2 regions of the Pseudocolwellia sp. G5-9 genome follow, and region 2 is predicted to be linked to the other one. Evidence: predicted binding sites of a transcription regulator. Region 2 holds the regulator's gene; the other holds the start of a gene.
What was found. The regulator sigma-54, encoded in region 2, starts transcription at its own class of promoters, with help from an activator protein. The targets are predictions, from matches to a motif close to GTTGGCACGNNNNTNGNNT.
Positions count from the first base shown of each region.

Region 1: a site for sigma-54 is predicted at 1,233-1,251, ahead of flgF (flagellar basal-body rod protein FlgF). Genes of this name have one in related genera too.

Region 1 is NZ_CM147893.1:4,021,566-4,032,003, forward strand. It holds gene AC0L5Q_RS17415 (efflux RND transporter permease subunit) at 1-1,158, shown strand, start outside; gene flgF (flagellar basal-body rod protein FlgF) at 1,286-2,029, shown strand; gene flgG (flagellar basal-body rod protein FlgG) at 2,049-2,837, shown strand; gene flgH (flagellar basal body L-ring protein FlgH) at 2,893-3,576, shown strand; gene AC0L5Q_RS17435 (flagellar basal body P-ring protein FlgI) at 3,617-4,720, shown strand; gene flgJ (flagellar assembly peptidoglycan hydrolase FlgJ) at 4,739-5,743, shown strand; gene flgK (flagellar hook-associated protein FlgK) at 5,802-7,802, shown strand; gene flgL (flagellar hook-associated protein FlgL) at 7,812-9,017, shown strand; gene AC0L5Q_RS17455 (flagellin N-terminal helical domain-containing protein) at 9,140-9,958, shown strand; gene AC0L5Q_RS17460 (flagellin N-terminal helical domain-containing protein) at 10,200-10,438, shown strand, end outside.
Region 2 is NZ_CM147893.1:2,743,131-2,753,568, forward strand. It holds gene AC0L5Q_RS11830 (STAS domain-containing protein) at 1-119, opposite strand, end outside; gene AC0L5Q_RS11835 (MlaC/ttg2D family ABC transporter substrate-binding protein) at 119-817, opposite strand; gene mlaD (outer membrane lipid asymmetry maintenance protein MlaD) at 839-1,306, opposite strand; gene mlaE (lipid asymmetry maintenance ABC transporter permease subunit MlaE) at 1,362-2,138, opposite strand; gene mlaF (phospholipid ABC transporter ATP-binding protein MlaF) at 2,141-2,944, opposite strand; gene AC0L5Q_RS11855 (calcium/sodium antiporter) at 3,259-4,239, shown strand; gene AC0L5Q_RS11860 (KpsF/GutQ family sugar-phosphate isomerase) at 4,366-5,220, shown strand; gene kdsC (3-deoxy-manno-octulosonate-8-phosphatase KdsC) at 5,221-5,766, shown strand; gene lptC (LPS export ABC transporter periplasmic protein LptC) at 5,763-6,329, shown strand; gene lptA (lipopolysaccharide transport periplasmic protein LptA) at 6,295-6,834, shown strand; gene lptB (LPS export ABC transporter ATP-binding protein) at 6,838-7,569, shown strand; gene rpoN (RNA polymerase factor sigma-54) at 7,647-9,089, shown strand; gene hpf (ribosome hibernation promoting factor) at 9,123-9,410, shown strand; gene ptsN (PTS IIA-like nitrogen regulatory protein PtsN) at 9,440-9,895, shown strand; gene rapZ (RNase adapter RapZ) at 9,923-10,438, shown strand, end outside.

The DNA of each region.
Region 1 (10,438 bases), 1.3 Mb from region 2:
ACAAGCAAACCAGTTAGTATTAAAGTAAGGGGGGATGATTACCAAGAGCTACGTTTAGCAACAGATGCACTCACCCGATTTATGAAAAAAGATGAACGCTATAAAGATATTATTGATGATGACTCTAAAGGGCGTTTTGGTTTACAGCTTACTTTAAATAACGATGCTATTAATCGTTTTGGCATATCACCAAGCGATGTTCAACGTTCAGTTAAAATGTTAATTGATGGTGAGATTGTCAGTTATATTCAAAGAGAAGGCGACAGAATAGCGTTACGCGTTAAGTCGGCGGCAGCTGAAATTAATCAGTTTGAAAATATAGATGCCTTATTGCAGTTAACCGTACCAACCCCTTCAGGAAGTAATATTGAACTAAGAGATTTAGTGCATATAGAAACAGTTCAGGTAAAAGGTAATTTAAGGCATTACAACTTTAAGCGAGCAATAACGTTAGAATCAGATATTGATAAAAACGTTATAGATACTGTAGAAGCGAATGAGTTAATTAAAGTGCATTGGGCAACTATAGCGACAGATTTCCCTAATACGTCTTTAGATTTTTCGGGTGAGCTTGATGATATTCAAGAAAGTATTGATGCAATGGGCATGCTATTTTTATTTGGTATTGGCTTAATGTATTTAATTTTAAGTACACAATTCCAAAGTTACTTTCAGCCTTTGATGATTTTATTAACGGTACCACTAGCATTCGTTGGCGTAATTCTTGGTTTACTCGTTTCAAGAGACCCATTAAGTTTGTTTACCATGTACGGTATTGTTGCGTTAGCAGGGATAGCGGTTAACTCATCTATTGTGTTAATTTCAACCGCCAATGAAAACATTAAAAAAGGTATGACATTAACACACTCTACCTTTTATGCTGCTAGACGACGTATGTTACCTATATTAATTACAACACTTACAACGGTTGCTGGCTTGTTTTCATTAGCTTCTGGTTTAGGTGGGCATTCACTTATTTGGTCGCCTGTTGCAACGTCAATTGTTTGGGGGTTACTGTTTTCATCAAGCTTAACTATGTTTGTTATTCCTGTTTTGTATCAACTTGTAATGGGTACGTGGTTTAAAAAATTAAAGCATTTTATTCGATTAAATCTTACTTTATTATTCAAGAAGATATCTTCAAGTCAGGCCAATTAGCTTGAATATAACGAGAGTAGGTTTACAGCCGTAGGCCTACTTTACATCATACCTCCTTATCTACCTTTCTTTTTTATGGCACTTATATTGCATTTCTAATATCAGATTAATTTGATAGAGATTCGTTATGGATAAAATGCTTTATATCGCTATGAGTGGAGCGAAGCAAAATATGCAGGCCTTAGCGGTTAATGCTAATAATCTGGCGAATGCAAAAACTACAGGCTTTAGGGCTGATTTAGCACAAGCGAGATCAATGCAAGCTTTTGGCGAAGGACTACCTTCTCGGGTATTTTCTATGACTGAAGTGGCCAGCCAAAACTTTGACAGTGGAGCTTTGTCATCTACAGGACGTTCGCTTGATATTGCTATTGAAGGTCCTGGTTGGTTAGCTGTTCAATCTAAAGATGGTTCAGAAGCATACACTCGAAATGGTCATTTACGCTTAACTGAAACGGGTGCGCTAGAAACAACAAATGGCGAGTTAGTCGTAGGCGATGCAGGGCCTATTTTTTTACCTCTACCTATAAATAATATTCAAATAAGTCGCGACGGAACCATTATGGTTCAGCCTGAAGGCGCTCCTGTTACTACACAAGAAGAAGTAGCCCGTATCAAATTCGTTAACCCAAATGTTCGTGCACTTGAAAAGGGTAACGATGGCTTGTTTAGACGAAAAGACAACAACATTGAAGAAGCAGATGTCAGCGTTAAAGTGATGAGTGGCATGCTTGAATCAAGCAATGTTAATCCTGTTGGTGAAATGACAGACATGATCGCATTACAAAGACAGTTTGAAATGCAATTAAAATTAATGAAAACCGCTGAAGAAGTAGACTCAAGTGCTTCTGCTTTACTCCGTGCTTTCTAAATGAATTTTGAGGTGATATATGAACGCAGCATTATGGATCAGTAAAACCGGCTTAGATGCACAAAACAAAGAAATTGCCGTTATATCTAACAACTTAGCTAACGCAAGTACGGTTGGGTTTAAAAAGAGTCGAGCGGTTTTTGAAGATTTACTGTACCAAACAATTAATCAACCTGGCGGTAAATCAGCACAAGATACTGAAATGCCATCAGGATTAATGCTAGGTGCGGGTACTAAAGTGGTAGCTACCCAAAAAATACACACGCAAGGCGATATGTTAACTACCGATAATTCATTAGATTTAATGATTCAAGGTGAAGGTTTTTTTGAAATATTAATGCCAGATGGAAGTTCGGGATACACACGTAACGGGCAGTTTACAATGGATGAGGAAGGTAATGTTGTTACGCCAGGTGCTGGCTATTTAATGCAACCTCAAATTACCATTCCGCCTGATGCTTTATCTATTACCGTATCTCAAGACGGTGAAGTTTCAGTAAAACTGCAAGGGCAAGCAGAACCAGCGGTTATTGGTCAAATTAATACCGTCAATTTTATTAATCCTACGGGGTTAGAGCCGATAGGGCAAAATTTATATTCAGAGACTGCTGTGAGTGGTGCTCCTCAACAAGGTGTTCCTGGTTTAGAAGGTTACGGCATGATTGTTCAAGGTGCTTTAGAAACCTCAAACGTAAATACCACAGAAGAATTGGTTAACTTAATTGAAAGCCAGCGTGTTTATGAAATGAATTCGAAAGTTATTTCTGCTGTTGATCAAATGCTGAGTTACATCAATCAACAATTATAGATTGTTGAGCTATTTAAAATTATTTCTATTGATACAAAGAAAGAGGAGAGGAGTCATGAAATATTTAATATTACTAAGTGTTTTACTTATTCAATTGTCAGGTTGTGCAAGTATTGAAAACGCAAAAATATTACCTAATGATCCTGATTTTGCTCCAATAATGCCTGAAATGGAAGAAGAACCTATTGTACCCACAGGGTCATTATTTAAAGAAAATTACGTCAATAATATTTATTCGGATTCTAAGGCGCATCGTGTCGGCGATATTATTTCTGTTGTGTTAAGCGAAAATACACAAGCACAGAAAAATGCAAAAACAGAGCTTAAAAAAGACAACAGTTCACTATTAGGTTCGGTTATTGGTTTAGGTGGAGCGCCTATCACTTTTAAAGGAGACTCGTTGGAATTTGGCTACAACCAAAGTTCAGACTTCTCGGGCGATTCTAAATCAGATCAAAGTAACAGTTTAACAGGCAATATTTCAGTTCATGTATTACGTGTTTTACCCAACGGAAATCTAATGATACGTGGTGAAAAATGGATGTCGTTAAACAATGGCGACGAATATGTACGACTAACCGGTATTATTCGCGCTCAAGATATCAGTTCAGGCAACACGATTATGTCAAGCAAAGTGGCGAATGCTCGTATTCAATATGCTGGTACAGGAGCTTTTGCTGACGCACAAGAACAAGGCTGGTTGTCTAAATTTTTCGGTAGCTCATGGTGGCCTTTATAAAGCTTAGCTTTATAAAATCATCCATAAATAAGGTATTACTATGAAGCAGTTAATTAAGCAGTTGTGTAAATTCAGTCTTATTATCGTGTGCTTATTTACACACTCGGTAAATGCTCAACGTATTAAAGATTTAGCCGATGTGGCTGGCGTAAGATCTAATCAGCTTTTAGGTTATGGTTTAGTGGTAGGTTTACCTGGAACAGGTGAACAAAGTCCATTTACCGAACAAAGTTTTAAAACCATGTTAAGTAATTTCGGTATCACTATGCCGGCAAACTTAAAGCCTAAAATTAAAAATGTTGCCGCTGTTGCCGTTCATGCAGAGCTTGAAGCTTTTGCTAAACCTGGTCAAAAAATCGATGTGACTGTTTCTTCTATGGGATCAGCACAGAGTTTACGTGGGGGAACTTTACTACAAACCATTTTAATGGGAGTAGATGGTAATGCTTATGCTGTCGCTCAAGGGAGTTTAGTTGTTGGTGGCTTAGGTGCTGAAGGTTTAGATGGCTCTAAAATTGTTGTTAATACACCCACTGTTGGGCGTATAGCAAATGGTGCTATGGTTGAGAAAGAAGTTATTTCCCCTTTTTCATCGGGTGATCATATAACCTTTAATTTACATCACTCTGATTTTACCACAGCTAAGCGATTATCTGACACCATTAACGATCTTATTGCTGGCTCAGCTCGAGCTATTGACGCAACTTCAGTTACGGTAACTGCACCGCGAGATATTGCCGACCGAGTAAGCTTTTTGTCCACACTTGAAAATTTAGAATTTGAACCGGATAGATCCTCTGCAAAAATTATTGTTAACTCACGAACAGGTACTATTGTTATTGGTTCTGATGTTCGATTATTACCTGCAGCGATAACTCATGGCGGAATTACGGTTACTATTAATGAGGTACAAGATGTTTCACAACCTAATGCTTTTGCAGAAGGTGATACCGCTATAACAACGCAATCTTCAGTAAACGTTAACGAAAGCGATGACCGTATGTTTGTATTCCAACCGGGAGTTACTTTAAATACTTTAGTACGTGCTATTAACGAAGTTGGTGCTGGCCCTGGCGATGTGATGGCGATTCTTGAAGCTTTAGATCAAGCGGGTGCCTTACGTGGGGAGTTGATTGTTATATAATTAACAATCAATAATGCTATGACTAGACTTACCGATGCGCAAAATTTTCTTGATGTAAACGGCTTAAACTCTGTTAGACAACAGTCTAAATCAACCGATAAAGCAGATAAAGAAGAAGCATTACAAAGTGCGGCTAAGCAGTTTGAAGCTATTTTTATGCAAATGCTATTAAAGAGTATGCGTAGCGCTCAAGAAGTTTTAGAGTCTGATAGTCCATTTAATTCAGAAAGCACAAAATTCTACAGAGACATGCACGATCAACAAATGTCGTTAGAATTATCAAATAATGGGTCGTTAGGTTTATCTGAATTAATTGTTAGACAGCTGGGGGGCGATAGCGAAAACTTTACTCCTCACACCGTATTAAGAAGTAATGGTAATTTAGACTCTCGTGGTAAAAACGTTTTTGATTTGCAAAACACAAGAGATCCTTTACCTAAAACGATCGAGTTGGATCGTCAAACAAATGACAAAAATGAAGTTACGATCCCTAAATATTTATCTAAAGATATTGATCAAAATGTTTCAAGCAATACGAGCTTCTTACCTGAATTTAATAATCCTCAAGACTTTGTTACCGCCATTACTGACTCAGCTAAACAAGTTGAAGCCAAGTTAAATATCCCGTTTGAAGTTGTTATTGCTCAAGCTGCTTTAGAAACAGGTTGGGGGCAAAAAATCATAAGAAATAATCAAGGCGAAAGCTCTAATAACCTGTTTAATATCAAAGCGGATTCACGTTGGAAAGGCGATAAAACCACAACTGAAACGTTAGAGTTTCAACAAGGCGCAATGGTGAAAAAACGAGAACCGTTCCGTGTGTATTCATCTATAGCAGAAAGTGTTAATGATTACGTTAATTTCTTATCCTCCAATGAAAGATATCAACCTGCCTTAAAAAATCCGTCCAATGTGGAACAGTTTTTGCAAAACTTACAAGGTGCTGGTTATGCCACCGATCCTAATTACGCAAAAAAAATATTAGGGACATTGAAAACAGTTACCAGCCTTATTGAAAAGTAATTCTCTTTAATTACTTCTCCTAATTATTATTCGTTAATGCAATCGTTGTGAGGCAATCATGTCTGTTAATTTATACAATACAGGGGTTAGTGGTTTACTAGCTGCTCAGCAGCAACTTGCTACTACTGGTAATAATATTGCCAATGTTAATACAGAAGGATATAACCGCCAACGCGCAGAACAAAATGCTGCAACGGGGTTATATTACGGAGGTAATTATATTGGCGGTGGCACTTATATAGAAGATGTAAGACGAGTTTATGACCAATTTTCATATAAAGAACAATTATTAAGTCAAACAAATTTAAGTAACGCAGATGAGTTACATGTTGACTTAAGCCAGCTTGATGAAATTATGACTTTTTCTGGTGGAGCCATTAATAATTCTCTTGATCAATTCTATCAAACCGTAAATGGTATTGCTGATAACCCAAGCGACTTAGGGTTAAGAAGTATGGCAATAACCCAAGCAGAAGTATTAAGTAGTAACTTTCAATCCCTCAATGCTGACTTTGACCAAATGGAAAAATCTATCAATGGTGAGATAGAGCAAATTGCAAGTCAGATTTCTCAAATATCAGTAGAGATTGGTAAACTTAATGAACAAATACTGCATACTAATAATTCAACATCTGGACAGCAAAATGATTTACTAGATACTCGCGATAATTTAGTAAATGAATTGAGTAAATACACAAGTGTTAATACTGTTGTTGATAATAATGGTGTTATGAGTGTAATGATTGGTAATGGCGCGACATTAGTAGCAGGAATAACCTCCTTATCCGTTGGTGTGCAAGCGGGTGATCCAGATCCTAACAAAACCACATTAACCATTGTTGGTGCTAATAGCTCTGTTAAATTAAGTGGGGCTTCAGTAGGAGGCGCACTCGCTGCGAAATATGAATTTAGAGACGAGCATTTAGCGCAAGTTAAAAGTGAAATAAACCGAATTGCTATGGTTGTTTCTGAAACATTAAATGAAGCTCAGCATGATGGGTTAGATTTAAATGAACAAGAAGGGTTAGATTTTTTTACCGATATTAATAGTACTACATTAGAAAGTGCACGTGTATTAGCTACCTCTAAAAATACAGGGAATTTACAAGCACGCGTAAATATTTCTGACGTGTCAAAAGTACCTACAGATGAGTTTGAAATTAAATATGATGGAGTAAATTTCATCATGAAAAATTTATCAGATAACTCAACCGTTAACTTAGGTGCTGCGGGGGCTTCACATAGTGCTTCTCTTGCTTTATATGGTTTTGAGTTTATTGAAGATTCAGGAACACCAAACGCAGGCGATACCTTTATTATTAGGCCAACTGAAAATAGTGCCTCATTAATGAAAGTTAATTTAACTGATGGGGCTGGGATTGCAGCAAGTACACCTATAGATGTTTCAACCTCTGATAATAATGTGGGAGGAGGTGGAGTCGCTATTGTTCAAATGAATGATCCATTAGCCGCACAAACATATGCAAGTACAACCAATACTTCTTTAACCGTTGATATTTATGAAAGTGCACCAGGTGTATTTGATTATCGTGTTTATGATGCTGCCGTTGTGCCAATTTCAAGTATAGCGTCAGGTTCATATTTGTCGGGTAGTAGCGTACTTGTAGATTTACCTCCTTCACCTGCTACAGCAGCATTTCAATTAGAAATTAAAGGTAGTCCAACAGGGGCAAGCGCTTTAGCACGAGAAGAGTTTTATATTGCTGATTCATTTGGTGTGGGTAACGGTAATAATGCAACCTTAATGGGACTAACCCAAGAAAAAGGCATTATTAATGGTGAGAAAGAAACCTTTAGTCAAAGTCTTGGAGTATCTACGGCTAGCGTAGGGTCAAAAGCAAAATCTGCAGAATTAGTGGAAACAACGGCGCAAGCTTTATATACACAGGCTTATAACCGTAACCAATCTACATCAGGTGTTAACCTAGATGAGGAAGCAGCGAACTTATTAAAGTTTCAACAAGCTTATCAAGCCTCTTCACAAATAATTTCTATTGCGAATACTATTTTTGACACGTTACTTCAAGCGGTGAGATAGGAGTAAATTATGAGAGTTTCAACTGCCCAGTTTTATCTTCAAAATAGCCAAACAATTGGTACCTTACAATCTCAAGTTAATCAACAGTCAGAATATTTATCAACAGGTAAGCGTATTATCACAGCTAAAGACGATGCGGTCGCATATGGTACGTTAGCTGGTTATAAAGATGAGCTGATGAATATTGAAAAATATCAGCGAAATATAACACAGGCTAATAATAGAAATAGCCTGCAAGATACCTCATTCGATAATGCTCAAAATTTAATGCAAGAATTAAAAAGTCTTTTTATTCAAGCAAATAACGGAACATTAGATGACGATGATCTTAATTCTTTAGCCGAGCTGGCAACGAATAGCCAATCACAACTGTTAGACATAGCGAATACAAAAGACGAAACCGGCGGTTATATTTTTGCTGGGTACCAAATAGATAAACAACCTTTTGTTTTACAACCTGACAATTCTGTTAATTACTTAGGGGATAGTGGTGTAAGGGAACTGCAAATAGCAAAAAATGTAATGGTTGATACTAACCAACCAGGTGACGAAGCATTTGAAAAAGTTGCTAATGCTATTGGTGATTTTAAGCCTAATTATATCTCTAATACCTCAGGAATTTCTGTAAACAGTGCGCTGATTAATAACCCTGCGGCTTATGACGATATAAGTAATCCACCCGGTTATCGCTTTACTTTTACTGCCCCATCCGATTTAACCGTTACTGATGTGAATGGTAGTGTTGTATATCCTACGGCGGCATATACCCCAGGGCAAACAATTGCCTTTAATGGTGTTGAAGTTCAGTTAGACGGCAATCCTTTGCCCGGCGATGAGCTTGTCTTAGAAGCCACTCAAACGATTAGTATTTTTGATACGATAAAATCAGCAATTGATTGGATGAATGTGGGTGCTACACCCGCTAATAATATTCAACATCAAGTTGATTATAACGAAATTTTGACTCAATTAGATCGAAGCCTTAATCATATGACTACACGTCAAACAGATGCAGGTATAAGAGTTCAACTCATTGAAACTCAAAGTGAAAATCATAAAGATAAAGAGTTAACTATATCGAAAAGCCAATCAAATATTGAAGATTTAGATTTTGCTAAAGCGGTAGCAAGCTTTGAGCAATCGCAAGTGGCATTGCAAGCAGCACAGCAAACCTTTGTACAAGTAAAAAACCTTACATTATTTAATTATATTTAACATTTTTAATGTTGGCATTAAAAATGTATTAAATAGTTAGCGTCAAAATTTATATTAAAGTGGTTCCAAGTAAATGTTGTTATCAGCAAATAGAACCACCACCTACTTAGGAGATGATAGCAATGGCATTAGTCGTAAATAGTAATATAGCGTCTTTAAACTCGCAACGAAGTTTAGGTACTGCAACAAACGAATTATCAACTAACTTTGAGCGTTTATCTTCTGGTAAACGGATCAATAGTGCGAAAGATGATGCGGCAGGTTTACAAATTTCAGCTCGTTTAACCGCTCAAATAAATGGTTTAAATCAAGCCACTCGAAACGCAAATGATGGTATTTCTTTAGCTCAAACAGCTGAAGGTGCATTAGATGAATTTACCAATGCTTTACAGCGTATGCGTACTTTATCTATTCAATCAGCTAACGGTTCAAATACCGATGCAGATAGAACCGCACTTGATGCCGAGTTCCAAGAACTAGCCACAGAAATAACACGTATTTCAGATCAGGCTAGTTTTGGTGGTGAAAATTTACTCGATGGTACTTATACAGGTAAAGATTTTCAAATTGGTGCTAATGGTGGGCAAACTATACGTTTATCTATATCACAAGATTTTGCAGCATCGGTTATTTTAAGTACACCAACAATATCATCTGCTGCTCAAGCTTCTACAGCTATTGGTAAAATTGATACTGCGTTACAAACTGTAAACAGTGTGCGTGCAGAGCTTGGTGCTAAACAAAACCGTTTTAGTTCTGTTATTCGAAGTAACGATAATACAGCGCAAAACTTATCAGCATCTCGTTCTCGTGTAATGGATACGGATTACGCAGCGGAAAGTGCTTCGCTCGCTAAGAGTACTGTACTGCAACAAGCAGCAAGCTCTATGCTAGCTCAGGCAAATCAACAGCCTCAAATAGCCTTGTCTCTACTGCAATAAAGAAAAACATATGTTTTATGCTTAAAGCCCTCATTTATGAGGGTTTTTTTTTAACTAAAATATTTTTAAATCAATGGTTAACGTTCTTATTCTAGGTTTTAAAAATAAAAGCTAAAAAAGTTTAAAGTTATTTGAAAAGTCACCGATATAGTTTTCAAGAAGCATTAAGTAAAAAATAATTACTTATACTTGCTTCACAAATTAAATAATTTTATGAGTATATTACCTAGGAGATCTTATCATGGCATTAGTTGTTAATAGTAATGTTCAATCTTTGAATTCACAGCGTCAACTTCAGAATTCAACCAATAGCCTAGCCGATAATTTTGAGCGTTTATCTTCTGGTAAACGTATTAACAGCGCAAAAGATGATGCTGCTGGTTTACAAATATCAAGTCGTTTAACGGCACAAATTAATGGCTTAAATCAAGCGTCTCGTAATGCTAATGATGGTATATCTTTAGCGCAAACCGCTGAAGG
Region 2 (10,438 bases):
CTTTTGTTATGAAAGGTATCAACGGTTTTATTCTCAAAAGCGATATCAATAGTATTCATTGAAAGTTCACCTTTAAAAACCGCAGTATCTTGTTCATATATCCAATCGATTGTTGCCATTAATGGTCACCATCTTTGAAAACAATATCTCTATTACTTTTTTCTTTTAGCATTTCAGTAACGTGAGGTAAGCCTTTTTGGCGAATAATACTAGATAGCTCTGCTTGTTTGCTATCTAGCAAACTAACACCTTCAGCTACCATGTCATACGCTCTCCAATCATTCGTTTTATTGTTTTTACGCACTCTAAAAGAAATGTTAATAGGATCTCGTCCCGGTTCAATAACTGCAGTATCAACCGAAACGATCTTTTCATTAGTTAATGTTTTTGGTGGTTCAAAAGTTACTTTTTGCTGTTTATACAAGGTGAATACTTGTGCGTATGAAGTAATTAAATAATCTCTAAAAACAGGAACAAATGCTTTACGTTCTTTATCAGTAGTTTGCTTAAAGTTTTGAGCCCCAATGACTTTATATGCCGAATATTTATAATCAATATATGGCATCAATTCTTCACTCACTATAGTTTTTAGCAAATTTGGCGTTTCTTGAATAGCCGACTGCTCATTAGCAAAACGTTTAAATGTTTTTTTAGCGACTTTTTCTATCATCAAGTATGGATCTTTTTTATCAATACGCTCGCTTGATGACGGCTGACTATAAACTGTCGTAAGTTCTTGAGACAATTTTGGTGCTTCGTTCGCCATTAAAGACGTTGTAATTGATAATGGTAATACCGTTAATAATACTTTAATCATAATAAACCTACCTTATTAAGGTTAATCGTTTCCTTGACTGAATAAAAACTGCCCAATAAGCTCTTCGAGTACTAAAGCAGGTTTAGTATCTTCAATAAAGTCACCTGATTGTAATGTGCCCACTGATTCGTCCATAAATCCAGGTAATAACCCAATATATTGCTCTCCTAATAAACCAGCCGTTAAAATAGAAACGGAAGTTGCTTCAGAAAAATTGTTATACTGGGCATCAATATCTAACGTAACAACGGGTGTGTAATCTTGGGCATCTAAAGCAATATTACTTACTCGACCAACAAGTACACCACCTACTTTTATAGGTGAGCGAACCTTTAAACCACCTATATTGTCAAACTTGGCATACAGCTGGTAAGTTTCCCCACTACCTGAAATTCCACTATCTGCAACCTTTAATGACAACATCAATAAAGCGGCAATACCAAGAGCTGCAAAAAGCCCAACCATTAATTCAATTTTTTTAGACAACATGTCTTTCACCAACCAATAATAAAATTTAAATACGTTATGTATACTATGACGAAAACTACTTAGTAAACATTAATGCGGTTAATACAAAATCTAATGCTAAAACGAGTAATGACGACTGTACAACGGTTTGCGTTGTTGCTTTAGCTATACCTTCTGACGTAGGTATACATTCATACCCTTTATAAACAGCAATCCATGTTACAACAAAAGCAAAACATAAACTTTTTATAACACCGTTCATAATGTCTTTACTAAAGTCCACTTGTGATTGCATAACAGACCAAAAAGTACCGCCATCTACACCAAGCCAATCAACACCTACAAGGTGTGCACCTAAAATACCAACAGCTGAAAAAATAGCGGCTAATAAAGGTAAACTAATAAAACCTGCCCAAAATCTTGGAGCTATCACTCGTCTTAAAGGATCAATAGCCATCATTTCTAAACTAGAAAGCTGTTCAGTTGCTTTCATCAAGCCTATTTCAGCGGTTAAAGCTGACCCCGCTCTACCCGCAAATAAAAGGGCCGCAACTACAGGACCTAATTCTCTTAATAAAGAAAGTGCCACCATAGGCCCTAAGCTAGCTTCAGCACCATAGCCAACAAGTATAGTGTAACCTTGCAAAGCCAGCACCATGCCAATAAATAAACCCGACACCATCACAATAATTAATGATTGTACTCCTACCGCATAGAGTTGGTTAATCAATAATGGTGTTCCCTTTCTAACATTAGGAACATGAACCAAAGCTGAACCAAGCAACATAATGGCTTTACCCAAACCAATTAATCGATTGATAACTTTACGGCCAAGTAATTGAATAAAATTCATTTTCAAACTCCTTTGCCTATTAATTCATCGTGATAAGAAGGTGCAGCATAATGAAATGGCACGGGCCCATCTGATTCACCTTTAATGAATTGTTGAACTAAAGGAGACGTTTGCGCTGAAATTTCTTCCGGTGTTCCTTGCCCAATAATTTTTTGTTCGGCAATAATATAAATATAATCAGCAATACTCATCACTTCAGGTACATCATGTGAAACAACCACAGAAGTTAGCCCTAAAGCATCATTTAAAGCGCTAATTAATCGAACAATTACTCCCATTGAGATAGGATCTTGACCCGCAAAAGGTTCGTCATAAAGTATTAATTCTGGATCTAACGCTATAGCACGCGCCAAAGCAGCTCTTCGTGCCATGCCACCTGATAATTCGTTAGGGTTCAAATGACGAGCGCCGCGTAAGCCAACAGCTTCCAACTTCATTAATACTATTTTTTCGATCAGTTTTTCAGATAAATTAGTGTGTTCGCGAATAGGGAAAGCGATATTGTCGTAAACAGACATATCGGTAAAAAGCGCACCACTTTGAAAAAGCATACTCATGCTTTTACGTAACTCATATAAGTCATTGCGAGCAAGCTTTGGTATATCTTGCCCTTTAAACATAATACTGCCTGACTGCGGTTTTAATTGCCCGCCAATCAATCTTAATAAAGTTGTTTTACCAATTCCACTTGGCCCCATGATAGCCGTAACTTTTCCCTTAGGAATGGATAAGCTAATGTCATTATAAATTACACGTTCATCACGCTTAAAAGACATATTTTTAATATCAACAAGATTATCTGGCATATTATTAAAGGACATCACTGTAAATTAGTTTAAGTACGAAAGAATTCTAACCCAGCACGTGAAATACTTCATTAGAAATTAGTGATTAAATGTGTTCAAAGAACGTTAGGAAACGTCTATAAGTGTAAGAAATTGTAAGAACCTCTTAGCTAAGTTTTTAAATGCATGCTTTATTATCATCATATTCCTCGCTATTTAGTTAAAAATTGATTAATCAATGAGCATAATTAAAATTTTTCTGTAGGTTTTGATAAAACTTCTTTTTATTTTGTCCTCAACCAGCGACAATTTACCTTAACTGATGGGAGTCGTTAATGTTCATTCAAGTTTTAATTTTACTGGTAGCACTTGTAGTTTTGGTATGGAGTGCTGATAAATTTGTATTTGGTGCCTCTTCACTTGCGAGAAATTTAGGTATTTCTCCAATGATAATAGGTTTAACTATAGTTGCCATGGGGTCATCAGCTCCTGAAATGATGGTTGCCGCAACAGCTTCACTACAAGACAATCCTAATACAGCTATTGGCAATGCGATAGGCTCTAACATAACCAACATAGCCCTTGTTTTAGGTATTACGGCATTGCTTCAACCATTAACGGTTTCTTCAAGCACCGTAAAACGTGAAATCCCACTTATTTTAGCTGTTACAGCATTAGCCTATTGGATGCTGTCAGATTATCACTTTAGCTTTACTGAAGGCTTAATTCTTATTATCGGTTTTTTTGCCTACATAATTGCACTACTGGTTATTACATTAAGAAGAGCTAAAACAGCGCCAGTAGATGACCCTTTAATTTTAGGTGCTGAAAGTGATGTTCCTGAACCAGTTAGCACTGGCATGTCTGTACTTTGGTTAGTTGTTGGCATGATACTCCTCCCTTTAAGCGCCTCTTATTTAATAGATTCAGCTGAGTTTATTGCACGCTCTTTTGGAATAAGTGACTTAGTCATTGGTTTAACAATTGTGGCTATTGGTACTAGTTTGCCAGAACTTGCAGCGAGTATTGCTAGTATCATTAAAAAAGAGGATGATTTAGCTTTAGGTAATATCATAGGATCGAATATATTTAACATCTTGGCTGTATTATCATTAACTGGATTGATAGCGCCGGGCGATATTGATGAAAAGGCAGCGACGCGTGATGCGCCTATTATGTTAGGAGTGACTTTACTGCTCTTTGTTATTTGTTTTACTCGTAAGTTAGGTAATTTCAGAATCACTCGTCTCAAAGGCTTACTTTTACTGGGTATTTTCATTGCGTATCAAATATTACTTTTCTCGCCATTGAAATAAATTAACGAGACGACATCCATGAAACAATTTAAACAACTGGCTCTCAATGTTATTGATATTGAAAAACAAGCCATCGAAGATATTAAACAATATATAAACGATGATTTTGAATTAGCTTGTCAGTTAATGTTTAACTGTACAGGACGAGTTATTGTTATTGGTATGGGAAAATCTGGCCATATTGGTGGGAAAATAGCAGCGACATTAGCCAGTACAGGAACACCCGCTTTTTTTGTTCACCCTGGTGAAGCAAGTCATGGTGATTTAGGCATGATCAGACAAGATGATGTTGTGTTAACCATATCTAACTCAGGCGAAACCGCTGAAGTTTTATCTATAGTTCCCGTAATTAAACGCATGGGCAGCAAGTTAATTGCCATGACAGGTAATGCAAATTCAACGTTAGCTGATATAGCTGACACTCACATTTGTATTAAAGTTTCTCAAGAGGCTTGTCCTTTAGGATTAACGCCTACATCAAGTACCACTGCCACTTTAGTTATGGGAGATGCATTAGCTGTAGCCTTACTCAACGCGAGAGGTTTTACTGCTGACGATTTTGCATTATCTCACCCTGGTGGTAGCTTAGGTAAAAGATTATTACTACGATTATCTGATGTAATGCATAGCAATGAGCGCGTACCGGTAGTACAAAGTACGGCAAAAATTAAAGATGCACTCGTTGAAATGTCATTAAAAGGTTTAGGAATGACGGCTATTGTTGATGACAACAAATTGGTTGGATTATTTACTGACGGCGATTTACGTAGAATCTTAGATCAAAAAGTAGATATTCATCAAGATGAGATAACAAGTGTAATGACGAAGGATCCTACAGTCGCACCTCCCGATATGCTAGCCGCTGAAGCATTAAAAATAATGGAAGACAAAAAAATTAATGGTCTTATTATTGTTAACGAAAACAATACTCCTATTGGTGCGATGAATATGCACGACCTTCTGAAATCGGGGATCATATAAATGAACACACTTTACGGACATGTCGAACAAATCATTCTAGACAAAGCCAAACAAATAAAACTTTTTATTTGTGATATCGACGGGGTATTTTCAGATGGACGAATATATTTAGGAAATAATGGCGAAGAGCTAAAAGCTTTCCATACCAAAGACGGTTATGGCATAAAAGCATTAGGTGCAAGCGGAGTTGATGTTGCAGTAATTACTGGCCGACAATCAAATATTGTACAAACAAGAATGACGGCTCTCAATGTAAAATATATTATTCAGGGCCAAGAAAATAAATTACCCGCATTAAAAGAAATATTAACCCAAATGAATTGTGCGCCTGAACAAGTCGCTTATATTGGTGATGACATGCCTGACTATGAATGTATGGCTTATGTTGGCTTAAGTATTGCCGTAAATGATGCTCATCCTCAAATATTACAACTTGCTCATTACACCACCTATACCAAAGGTGGTTTTGGTGCAGTACGAGAAGTGTGCGATTTAATTATGCAAACTCAAGGGACACTTGAACATGCAACTGGCGCTAGTATATGACTCGGCTATATAGCTTAGCTTTTTTTGCTTTATTATTAGCTGGTATTGCATACGGCTTAGTTGAGTGGTTGCAATCCAAAGAACAAATAACTGAAAATGTTGCTACTGAATTAACACCTGATTTTATTGCCGAATCGTTAAAAAGTAACACATTTAATAATAAAGGCGGGCTAAGCCATATAATTGATGCTCAAAGAATGGAGCACTATTCAGATATAGAAGTTACACACTTTGAGTTTCCAAGCTTAACGATATATCCAGAAAATAAAAATGTTCCATGGAAAGTCAGTTCAAAAGAAGGCACACTGTTTAAGAACAACCGTGTAAGCTTAAAAAACCGAGTAAAAATAGAAGCTACTGATCCTGATAGCTTGATACAAGAAATTCATGGTAAATCAATAGAATTAGATTTAAATACAAATATTATTAGTTCAGAACAAGCTATCGTCGTTTTAGGTAATGGCTTTACTATGTATGGCTCTGGGCTAATTGTTGATATTAACACCAAACAGATGACACTAACCGAACATGTGCAAACTATTTTCAAAAAAATTAAAAAGTAGCTTACTACTGCTTTTACTATCGTCATTAGCAAGCACGAGTGCTTTAGCTAAAAAAATTGATTTAAATCAAGAGCTAAGTATTGACGCCAGCCGTCAGTCAGCTGATCTTAAAAACAAAATATTCAGCTACATCGATAATGTTGTTATTAAACAAGGTACATTGATCATCAAAGCTGATTTAGTGCAAGTACTTACAGACACAACAACAGGTGAAAAAACCTATATAGCAAAAGGTAAGCCTGCAACCTTTGAACAAACATTAGAAGACGGTAAACCTATTAATCTTCAAGCTAATGAAATCAGATATGAACCGTCTTTAAATACCGTAACCATATCTGGGCAAGCGTTACTGAAACAAGATGGTAGCGAAGTAAGCGGTAGTAAAATTACCTATAACTCAGAAACAGAATACGTAAATGCTGAAAGTAATAAAAACGATAAAGTAAAAACAGTTATTCAGCCCAAAGAAAAAACAAAACCCACTTTATCTCAGGACATTCAATAAGTCATGACTACCTCAACGTTAATCGCAAAAGGTTTAGCTAAATCTTACAAAGGTCGTAAGGTTGTAAAAAATGTAGGGTTAAAGGTCAACGCTGGTCAAATCGTAGGTTTACTAGGGCCTAATGGTGCAGGAAAAACCACTTCTTTTTATATGATAGTCGGCCTTGTTCCTAACGATGAAGGCTCTATTGTTCTTAACGATGAAGACGTCACCTTATTACCTATGCACGAACGCGCTAGAAAAGGTATTGGATATCTGCCACAAGAAGCTTCAATTTTTAGAAAGCTAAGTGTATACGATAACATTATGGCCATCTTACAAACTCAAAAAGGCCTTAATGAAATCGAACGAGAAGAAAGATTAGAGCACTTATTGGAAGAATTTAATATTGGTCATATTAAAGATAATTTAGGTATGAGCTTATCTGGTGGTGAACGCCGCAGAGTCGAAATAGCCAGAGCACTTGCCGCAGACCCAAAATTTATATTATTAGATGAACCGTTTGCCGGCGTAGATCCTATTTCTGTTGGCGACATAAAAAAAATTATTATTCACTTAAAGCAACGTGGTATAGGTATATTAATTACAGACCATAATGTTCGAGAAACACTCGATGTTTGCGAGCATGCGTATATTGTAAGTCATGGTGAACTGATCGCTGAAGGGACCTCTGAAGAAATACTTTCCAATCAGCATGTAAGAGATGTATACCTTGGTGAACAATTTACGCTATAGTTATCTATAAGCAGTCAACAATATTTATATTGTTTTATCGTTTTGTATTATTAATGAATAGGATAAAAAATACGTAGATGCGCCCTTCTTTACAACTCCGTATCGGACAACATCTAACGATGACACCGCAGTTACAACAAGCCATCAAGCTGTTGCAACTCTCTACGTTGGATTTACAACAAGAAATTCAAGAGGCATTGGAGAGTAATCCTTTGCTAGAAGTTGATGAAAGTCCTTCTAATACCCAAGATGAATCAGTCAATAATTTAGAAGATGCATTTTCCGCAAATGCGACAAAAGAAATAGATTCAAAAAAAACAGACGGCACTGAAGACTCTTCCCCAACTATAGATGAAATGACAACCACAGAAGCCATGGGAAACACAGATATTCCTGAAGAGTTAAACATGGATACTACGTGGGACGAAAGCTACAGTGCTGGCGTATCAAACACAGGTAGCATTAGCTCTCCTTCTGAAGATTATACCTACCAAGGCGAAACTAAAGACTCGCTGCAAGATCACCTTTTATGGCAAATGGAATTAACACCTTTTAGTGACACAGACAAAACCATTGCAATAGCGATTATTGAAGCCATAGATGAATCTGGATATTTAACCGTTTCCTGTGAAGATATTTTAGACTGTGTTGGCATTGAAGGTGTTGAACTCGATGAAATACAAGCAGTACTAAAAAGAATTAACGTATTTGATCCTGTAGGTGTAGGGGCTCGTTCAGTCTCTGATTGTTTATTGATTCAACTGAATCAATTTGAACTAACAACGCCTTGGTTAAAAGAAGCCAAGCAAGTTGTTAAAGATTATATCGATCTACTAGGTAGTAGAGATTATCGTCAGTTAATGCGTAAAACACGCTTAAAAGAAGATCAATTACGTGAAGTCCTTCGCTTAATTCAATCATTAGATCCTCGTCCTGGTGACAGCGTAGTTAAAAGTGACGATCAATATGTTATTCCTGACGTATCCGTTGAAAAGAAAAATGGTCGTTGGGTTGTTGAGTTAAATCCAGATACCGCGCCTAAGTTGTCTGTTAACCAACAATATGCAGCAATGACACGTACCATGAAGTCAACAAACGATACACTATTAAAAGTGTCTAATTGTATTGTTCAGCGCCAGCAAGGCTTTTTTGAGCATGGCCCTGAATCTATGCGACCTATGGTTTTAAACGATATAGCCGAAGCCGTTGAAATGCATGAATCTACTATTTCACGTGTAACAACACAAAAATATATGCATACACCAAGAGGTATATTTGAACTTAAATACTTCTTCTCCAGCCATGTTAGTACCGAAAATGGTGGCGATTGCTCCTCAACAGCAATCAGAGAGCTTATCAAAAAACTTGTCGCCGCAGAAATTCCTGCCAAACCATTAAGTGATAATAAAATGGCAGAAATACTCGCCGAGCAAGGTATACAAGTGGCTCGTCGAACCGTAGCAAAATATAGAGAATCGTTGTCCATTCCACCATCAAACCAACGAAAAAGTTTAATTTAATTTTTCAAATATCACTAAAAGAGGGTTTAACTTATGCAAATCAATTTAACTGGTCATCATGTAGAAATCACAAACTCTTTACGCGAATACGTTAATACGAAATTTTCAAAATTAGAACGTCATTTTGATCAGATCAATAATGTTCATGTTGTGTTAACCATTGAAAAATCAAATCAAATAGCTGAATCTACTGTTCATTTAAAGGGAACAGAAGTACATGCTACAGCAGAAAACCATGATATGTATGCCTCAATTGACGCTTTAATCGATAAACTAGATCGTCAAATATTAAAACACAAAGGCAAAACAACCCACCATTAACCTATAAAAAACAGGCTTTAGTAGTAATTATGACTTTGCAAGATATCTTAATGCCAGATTGCACATTTTGTGCAGTATCTGGCTCTAGCAAAAAGCGCGTTCTCGATAAAATTTGTACCATAGCAGCAGATAAAATTGTTGAACATAGTGCATACGAATTACTCGAAAGCCTAATCGCAAGAGAAAAACTAGGATCAACAGGAATAGGCAACGGTATTGCTATTCCTCATGGTCGTTTACCTAATGCAAAATCAGTTGTAGCAATTATTGTAACTACCGATATACCTGTAGATTTTGACGCAATCGACAACAAGCCTGTTGATATTTTTATTGCGTTATTCGTTCCCGAAGACGCTTGTAAAGAACATTTAACCACTTTGCAGAGTATTGCTAAGCTATTCAGTGATAAGCAAATAGCAAAACAAGTGCGTAAATGCCAAAGCAATGAAGCTTTGTATAATCTTATTCAAGAAAATAGAAATTAGTCGTTATAAAAAGGAACGAACAGTTCAATGAAGTTAATCATAGTAAGTGGACGTTCTGGTTCAGGAAAGTCTGTCGCATTAAGAGTGTTAGAAGATCTAGGTTATTATTGTGTCGACAATATTCCAGTTAATTTACTACCGGCACTAACACATACCGTTATCAATGATTATGAAAATGTCGCAGTGAGCATTGACGTACGTAATTTACCTAACAACCCTCAAGATGTTTCTGAAATATTAGACTATCTCCCTAGTACTGTTGATTTAAATATTTTATACCTAGATGCTGATGACAGTGATTTAATTAGACGATTCAGTGAAACAAGAAGGTTACATCCTCTCATTAAGCAAAATATAGCTCTCGATCAGGCTATCGCCTTGGAAAAAAAATTATTAGAACCAATATCTACCCGTACAGGTTTATACATTAATACCAGCCAACTATCGCCTCACCAACTTGCAGATTTAGTAAGAGAGCGTATTTTGGGTAAAAAGTCTGGCTCTATGGTGGTTGTATTTGAATCATTTGGTTTTAAGCATGGC